DNA from 2 places in the Cellulosilyticum sp. genome. Region 2 is predicted to be linked to the other one. Evidence: a T-box and tRNA genes for the amino acid it is inferred to sense, from the RefSeq annotation. Region 2 holds a T-box; the other holds one or more tRNA genes.
The links. A T-box is a leader RNA that pairs with one kind of tRNA and senses whether it is charged. The one in region 2 lies ahead of AC1VAQ_RS02545 (glycine--tRNA ligase), so its partner is inferred to be a tRNA-Gly.

Region 1 (4,440 bases), on a different contig from region 2:
TTATTAGTATCCTTTAATGTAAGTATTGCAAAGGAGAGCATTCAGACATTAACTGAGACAACTATAGAAGATAACCTCAAGATATACAAAACATTATTAGATTCTAAGATGGAGCAACAACTAGTTAGAGTAGAACGTTTGGCTAAAGACCATATGATTGGTAGTTTATTTGAGGATGATCATGGTCATGAGCATAGTCAATTTGAAGAAAAATCAGAGGCCAATACATATGAAATCATTACTGAAAATTTAATATCAGAAAAAGAACTTGAAGAAATGATTGATAATATCAGTATTATTAATAATAAGGGGATTATTGTTGCCAGTGCTAATGAAAGTGCGTTAGGAATGGATGTTTCAGAGAGAACTTATTTTCAAAAGGTAATGGAAACAGGGGAGAAATATATTGGAGAAAGTGTAATTTCTAAAGATACTGGCGAAGCGGTAGTACCAGTATGTGCACCAGTTCTAAATATTAAGGGCGAAGTTCAAGGAATCGTATCTGCTACAATTGCGACAAGACTTGTTGCAGCAGAATTAGATGGAAAAACGATACTTAATACGAAAGAAACATATCCTATTTTATTTGAACGAAAAGGAACTATATTAGCACATCGCGATGCAAATTTAATTGGTCAAGTACATAATGATGAGAAATTAGTAGATTTAATTATAAATGATCCTATTGAGGAGGATACCAATCACATTGAGAAGACAGAATATATGAGTATGACAAGTAATGACTTAAGAGAGCTTGCATTCATTCGATTAGACAATGTGGATTGGGTATTAGCGATTACAACTGATGAAACAGAATTCTTAAAGCCAATTAAAGCCATGAGAGGACAAAGTATATTAATTGGTATTGTAGCTTTATTGATTACAGTTATTATAACGTTATTTATTAGTAAGTGGATTTCTAAAAGCTTAGGTGAGATTACGAATATCATTAGACAGATTGCTAGTTTAAATCTAAAGGGTATTGAAATAACACCAATTATGCTTAAAACAAGAGATGAAATAGGTCTGATGGCAAATGCTACATCTGTAACAAAAGATAAATTAAGTGAGATGGTTGAATTACTTATTAAGTATGCAGATGAACTTGCTATGAGTGCAGACAAGATGAGTAACTTAGCTTCAGAGGTTGTAGAGGATACTGGAAAGGTATCAGAAGTAATGGAAGAATTATCTGCAAGTATGGAAGAAATTAATGCAAGCACAGAAGAAGTAAGCAGTACTGTTGATAGCATTAATGAAAATATCAAAGCAATTACGGACTCTATTGAAACAAGTGGTAAGGTTGCCTTAAATATGGCAGCTAAGGCACAAGATTTAAAAGCTGATACACAACAAGAAAGTGAATATATTTTAGCTTCATATACTGATGTAAAAATGAATATGCAAGATTCAATTAAGCGTGGGGAAGTTATTGCTAAGGTACAAATTTTAGTGGATAGTATTAAAAGTATCACTGAACAAACAAATTTATTAGCACTTAATGCATCAATCGAGGCAGCTAGAGCTGGGGAACTAGGAAAAGGTTTTGGTGTAGTAGCTAGAGAGATTGGAACATTAGCACAACAATCAGGTGATGCAGTAAGTGAAATTGAAGCTGTTATTGCAGAAGTATTAGCAGCAACAACTGATATGAAAAGAAATGCAGAAGTGTCATTAGAGTTTATGGAAAAGCAGATTCATGGAAACTTAAAAACAATTGAGAATACAGCTGAAACATACATGGAAGACTGGAAGCAAGTATATGATATTTTAAAAGCATTAGAGGAAAATGCAGAAATCCTTAAGAATTATTCAGAAAACATTACAGTAGCTGTTTCAGAAGTAGCAGAAGCTATAGCAGAAAATACGAGTGGGATTGTTAATATAGTAAACAGAACTGCAGGTATTCAAGAAAAAGTAACTGTTATGGAAGATGTAATAGAAGGAAATCGTAAGATTTCAAAAGAGTTTAGTGATTTAACAGGTGAATTTACAATTTAAATTGCCACAATTCATTCACAGAATGATGAGATTTGCATAAGATAAAGAATAAATAGCAGTATCTGTAGGGAAAAGCTTTGCAGGTGCTGCTGTTTTTATAAGCAACTAAAAAAATATAAAAAAAGTGTTGACATGAGTAAATGCATGGTGTAAAATAAATCATGTCGTTGAGAGACAACGAGAAAATTTTTGGTGACGATGCGCTTAGGGGAAACACCCGTTCCCATCCCGAACACGTAGGTTAAGACCTAAGCGGCTGATGATACTTGGCTGGAGACGGCCTGGGAAAGTAAGTGGTTGCCAAATTTATGCGCGAGTGGCTCAGTTGGTAGAGCATCTCCTTGCCAAGGAGAGGGTCGCGGGTTCGAGTCCCGTCTCGCGCTCTATATTAGAAGAAGCTGTAACCTTCAAAAGGTTACAGCTTTTTTTGTTTTTTAAATTAATATTTTTGATGTTTCTAAGAGGCGGCATATAAGAATTAGAAATTTATTTAAGAGCAAAAAAATCTTCTTTAAGCATAAAAATAATATCTCTTCATAGGATAGAATAACCACTTTAATCGAGTTAGAACAAGCTGGCAATTATGAGCAGAATAAATAAAAGTGGTGTATTTTATTAAGGGTGATATTAGGGAGGTTTTGAGATGCCAGATAAGGGAAAAAGTAAATCAAGTTCTACAAAAAATAGTAAAGGCAAAAAAGATAAAAAAGAAAACAAAAAAGGAAAAGATAATAAAAAATAAGATTTAGATATAGCACTAAATAAGCTTTTGGATTAAAAGTTTATTTAGTGCTATTTGTTTATATGCATTAAATATATTGGATAGACTCTTATTTGGCATGTGAAGCTCACCTATAAGTAATTTAGCTTTAAAACGACTATTTTTTAGCTAAATTATATTAGGATGCTTCTTTTACAGAAAGAGAATTAAAAAAACTATTTGTTATAAACTTTCCTTTATAGATAAGTTTAGTGCCTCCATAGACAGATAAGAGTAAAGAATTATCAGTTTCACTATCCCAAACTGACTCAAAGAGAAATAATTTATTATTTACAAAGGAGAGAAAGCTAGAATGGTAGTTTAAATTCTCATTATCAGTAGAGATTACAGAAGAAATAGCGGTTATTTGTCCATTAGTATTAATAGAGGTTCCTATTAAAAGTGAATGGATAGAATCTAGATTAAGTATAAGACTTAGGGAATTATCTGAAATAAATGGGATATAAGTATAATTTGTGCTTAACGGTGGTAGGTCACCTGTTGTTCTTTCACTGATTAATTTACCGGTTATAGGGTTGATTGTCTGAAATACAAGTTGATTATGAGTCATAAGAATGAGCACAAGGTAGTCATTGATATTTTCAAGACCTAGGATACTTGTATCATGTGTATCTAACTCTACGTTATAAATAGGGATGATAGTTCCTAGTGTATCTAATAAAGATTCTTCATCTAACATATGAAAGGTATGCGGTGCGAAAGATTGAATGCGGTAGAGAGAAGCCGTACCTGAAAAATCAGAAGAAACAGGAGGAATGAAATACGCTGTATTATTTATGATGGTCATGCCTGAGCTTATATTATCTATATTGAATGGAAGCGTATATTCCTGATCTTTTAATATTGCATGTTTAGGCAATACATTATCTGTAGGAATTGTATTGATATCAGGGCAAAGATAATTTTCTTATTAGGATAATATCAGCTGTAGGACGCTTTAGGGAGATATTAGTATCAAAGTAGACATTATTACCACTTTCAAAATTCGAGATTTTAGGCGTACTAAAATCAAACTTATTACGATGGCCTAAAACATTTAAGGCAATATGTAAATTAATAGTATCGGTTTTTCGAGTAACAGTAAGATATTTACGATCATAATCTAATGAAGAAAAGTCATTAGTAGAAAGATTATCTGTAGGAGCAATATCTAGTATTTGTCCATTATTATACTTTGAGGTATTAAATATTGGTCTAAAATAAAAGGAATAGGTATCATAAAGTGTGGCTGTAAAAGAGTCATAAGCAGAAGGCTGAGCTAGTGAATAGAGGTAATCTTGTTTAGCATGAGTAATATAGGTAGTAGTATAGTTGAAAGTCCCTTTTTGAATATCAAAAGGAGTGGCATAATAACCGTTACTGAGTTCTCCAGTGATTAAGACATTATCTAATACACTTATATTGCCCGCTAAAGTTTCAATTGCCAGTGTAAATTTTTGTGAAGAAACAGAGAGCATATGCAAACTACCAAATAATATTACTATGATGCCTAGTAGTAAGATAAGAAAGAGATGATTTTTAATAAGTTTAATATTAATCAATTTCATAAGGATCTCCAATCTAGATGAATTACTTCGCTTGATAAGATGTAAACTATACTTTATATAGAAAATAGTGATATAAGAAAATAGTGCATACAGCCAATAAGCAAATATAAC
Region 2 (4,440 bases):
AGATTTGTCATTTCTGCTAAGTTAGCACCTTTACCTCCGAGAAGATTTCTCATGTCAGCGTTACCTTCTTTAAACAAATATACCCATTTGGTTGCCATATTGAACATTCCCTCCTAATTCTTCACATAATAAAGTATCTAAGCTTTCCGGGATTTGGCGGTATCTCCGAAAGTCTTGTCCTCTTTATTTCCCCTACATTATAACACAAAATTCATCTTTGAATATACAATATTATAATTTTAAAAACTTTTATACATTTTCAATAAAAACATTGTTAAATTTATATCATCATTTCACTATTTTTATAATGTTTTTTATATGTATTATCAATTTTTACAAATTTCTTTTTGTTTCATTCTAATAATCAAAAATTATCTATTTATTCATTCTTTTCTTCTTATTTTGCTGTATTTATTTTTAAGTGACTACTTTTTTAAAGTCTTTTCATGTCAACCCCCTCTTTTATTCTGCTACTTTTTTAACAATTTTTATAGATTTTGTTCCATAAAAAAAGGCTATCCCTATAAGGATAGCTCTTTTTATATATTAGAACGCCATACGTTCTTGGATGTATGCTACTAAATCTTCAATTGCAACACGTTCTTGTGCCATTGTATCACGGTCACGTACTGTTACTTTTTTATCTTCTAATGAATCAAAGTCAAATGTAATACAGAATGGTGTTCCGATTTCATCTTGTCTTCTATAACGTTTACCGATTGAACCGGCTTCATCATATTCTACATTGAATTCTTTAGCAAGTAATTCAAATACTTTAATTGCATCTTCTGATAATTTTTTAGAAAGTGGAAGAACAGCTGCTTTAACTGGTGCTAAGGCTGGGTGGAATCTAAAGATTGTTCTTGTGTCGCCATCTTCTAATGTTTCTTCATCATATGCTTCACATAAGAATGCAAGTGTTACACGATCTGCACCAAGTGAAGGTTCAATAACATATGGAATGTACTTTTCATTTGTTGTAGGGTCAAAGTATGTCATATCTTGACCAGATGTTTCTTGGTGTCTTGTAAGGTCAAAGTCTGTACGAGATGCAATACCCCAAAGTTCTCCCCAACCAAATGGGAATTTGAATTCGATATCTGTTGTTGCATTACTGTAGTGAGAAAGTTCTTCTGGTGAATGGTCACGAAGTCTCATGTTATCTTCGTTTACACCAAGGCTTAATAAGAAGTTTTTACAGTAGCTTCTCCAGTAGTCGAACCATTCAAGTTCTGTACCTGGTTTACAGAAGAATTCCATTTCCATTTGTTCGAATTCTCTTGTTCTAAAGATAAAGTTACCTGGTGTAATCTCATTTCTGAATGACTTACCAATTTGACCGATACCAAATGGTACTTTTTTACGGCTTGTTCTTTGTACATTTTTAAAGTTAACAAAGATACCTTGTGCTGTTTCTGGTCTTAAGTAAACAGTGTTTTTAGAGTCTTCCGTTACACCTTGGAAAGTTTTGAACATAAGATTGAATTGACGGATATCTGTGAAATCGTGTGCACCACATGTTGGACAAGCAATTGCTTTATCTTTGATGAAGTTTTGCATTTGTTCATTTGACCATCCATCTACTACTTCTGGTGTTCCTTGTTCATCTAAGTAATCTTCGATGATTTTGTCTGCTCTGAAACGTTCTTTACATGCTTTACAGTCCATAAGTGGGTCATTGAAACCACCTACGTGTCCTGAAGCTACCCATACTTGTGGATTCATAAGAATTGCACAGTCAACCCCTACATTATATGGACTTTCTTGGATGAATTTTTTCCACCAAGCTTTTTTTACGTTATTTTTGAATTCTACACCAAGTGGACCATAATCCCAAGTATTCGCAAGACCACCATAGATCTCTGAACCTGGATATACGAATCCTCTAGATTTAGCTACTGCTACGATTTGTTGCATGCTTTTTTCTTGCATTTTAGTTCCTCCTTAAAATTAAAAAATAGCTTAATATATATGGGAGAAGGTGAAAAATAAAAAAAAACCTTCATCCCTCTAAAGCAAGGGACGAAAGGTTATCTTCCGCGGTTCCACCCTTATTGAATTCAATGATCTTCATTGCATTCCTCTTTTACTTAAAGCTTACTCCAAAGTGCCTTCATAAAAAGTGTTCTAACTGGCTCCCACTCTCCCAGTCTCGCTGATAGCCTTAACTTCTTACTACTTTTCTTTTTCATCGTAAAAAATATAGCTTTTCTTACGATTTAATGTATCAAAAACCCCCTAAACTGTCAAGTGGGTTTTTAGGCTTTTACAATAATCTTTATATTTTTTCCCGTTTCTTCTACGACTATTAAACTTTTTGTAAAACTTTGAGTTTGCAAAGCTTTAAATAAGCCCTTAGAATCAGCTATATCATATAAGATAAAACTTATTGACTCTGCTTCATCTTGTCTTGTAAGAGTCGCACCGCTTTCTTTGGCATATGTCTCTAAGTAACTCGTTAACAAATCTATATGCTCAGCCTCTATTTCCCAGATTTGTTCATCTTGTACTTTTCGTGTATTTGATAATACTTCTTTACCCTGACTTATTTCATTTGTTAGGCTAGTTTCACTTTGTACAGTAACTTTATCTTCTACTACATTTGAATTTTCATCTGCTTGATTAGCTATATTAGGTACTGCTGATGCTTGTTCTTCTGGTGCTATCCTTGCTTGTGCTACGCCACTAGATGCCGCCATCTTATCAGAGGCTTCTGTTTGCGTCGGCTGCACTTCATCTCCGATTGACTCTGTCAACTTTTGTGCTGAGTCTTTAGCTGTTACCGCATAACTCTCCTCTCTACTATCCATCTCATTTAATTCTAAAGGATGTACTTTTATTAAAATCACACCGACTAATAAAGCTGCTACCATCCCACCTATACGCTGCGGCCAAAGTGATTTCACCTTACCTTTTTGTGTTTCTTTTGCCACCCTCTCTAGCATCTGTTTATGTAAAAGGGGTGGCACCACAGTCTCTTCATCAGCTGTTTCTTTTAAATGACTTAGCATTTGCTTTAACTGTGCATATTCATTTCTACAGCTTGTACACTGCTTTAAATGATCTGCTATTTCTGCTTTTTGTTTTTCATCTAGTATTTTATCATAATAAGCTGATAATGCTTCTCGACATTCATTACATTTCATAGTGCACACTCCTTAATATCCCTTTTGACGAAAAAAAGATTTGTAGGGTTCCTTATTTTGCTCTAAAACTTTTTTTAGTGCTCCCCTTGCTCTAGAAAGTCTAGATTTTACTGTTCCTAAAGAAATCTGCAGTATTTCTGCAATTTCATCATATGAATAATCTTCCACATCTTTTAGCACAATAATTGCCCGATATTCTGGTTTTAACTCACTTAAACCAATCTGAATAACTTCCTTAAGTGCCTTTGCTTCAACCTGCCCTACTACATCTTCTTTTGAAACTTCATCTATTAACCATTCCTCATCTTTTTCATTTCTTTGGAAAATAGAAATATGCGTAATATGCTTTTTATTTTTACGTAATAAATCAATACACTGATTTGTTGTTAAGCGATAAATCCACGTACTAAGCTTTGCATCACCTTTATAATGTTTAAGCTGTTTCCATACTTTAAGACAAACTTCTTGAAAGGCATCTGCTGCTTCTTCTTCATTTTGTAGCATTTTTAGACAAAGCTTATAAATATTATTTTCATAAAGACTTATAAGTCTTTCAAATGCTTCAAGATCGCCATTTTGAGCTGCCTGTATTAATGCTTTGTTTTCTGTCACTTATACTTCCCCCTTCTCAGTCATTTGCCTTCTTATTTTAAGGTATACAACCTACTTAATGCAATCTTTTTACATAGAGAAATGACTTTATAAGATATATATTTCAATTTTATAGTTTGTTTCTCTATATTCTTATTAATGCTATATTTTTTAGATAAAATTAATTTTCCACTTGCTATGGTATGAAGATTATGGTAATATAATACTTGTCTTAAGTAATATTTTTTAAGCCGCTGTGGCGGAATGGCAGACGCACTTGACTCAAAATCAAGCGTACCTTGTACGTGTCGGTTCGAGTCCGACCAGCGGCACTATTCATATGACTTTGACTAAAAGGTAGGTAACTTTCATCCTTACGATAAAAGTTACCTACCTTTTTATCTTTAATTATTTTCTAAATACTATAACTTTATTTATTCTTTTATATGTATTACACTAGTTATAGTGTAATACATATATCATATTGCTACTAAGTAATACTTTTATTTAGTATGCCAATACAAGGAGGATACATATGGAAAGTTTAAATTTAAGAAATGTAATAGGTTCTGCAGAAACAGCTACACCTATTACTAAAGAAATGCTTGGCCCTCTTGCTACTCTTGATTTTCCCCTTGGCCAAAGATGCCCTTCTAACTGGTGCCCACCTGTAGGTTATACCTTAGAAAAAGCAACGGTAAAG

Region 1: it encodes a tRNA-Gly, which carries the amino acid that the T-box ahead of AC1VAQ_RS02545 (glycine--tRNA ligase) is inferred to sense. The anticodon was not compared.

Annotation. Positions count from the first base shown of each region.
Region 1 covers NZ_CEVXFV010000096.1:827-5,266, forward strand. The annotation lists gene AC1VAQ_RS20605 (methyl-accepting chemotaxis protein) at 1-2,001, shown strand, start outside; rRNA gene rrf (5S ribosomal RNA) at 2,190-2,307, shown strand; tRNA gene AC1VAQ_RS20615 (tRNA-Gly) at 2,312-2,384, shown strand; gene AC1VAQ_RS20620 (hypothetical protein) at 2,901-3,641, opposite strand; gene AC1VAQ_RS20625 (hypothetical protein) at 3,670-4,329, opposite strand.
Region 2 covers NZ_CEVXFV010000003.1:151,476-155,915, forward strand. The annotation lists gene ppdK (pyruvate, phosphate dikinase) at 1-98, opposite strand, end outside; gene AC1VAQ_RS02545 (glycine--tRNA ligase) at 547-1,932, opposite strand; T-box leader at 2,016-2,201, opposite strand; gene AC1VAQ_RS02550 (anti-sigma factor family protein) at 2,259-3,146, opposite strand; gene AC1VAQ_RS02555 (RNA polymerase sigma factor) at 3,159-3,758, opposite strand; tRNA gene AC1VAQ_RS02560 (tRNA-Leu) at 3,988-4,069, shown strand; gene AC1VAQ_RS02565 (alpha/beta hydrolase) at 4,273-4,440, shown strand, end outside.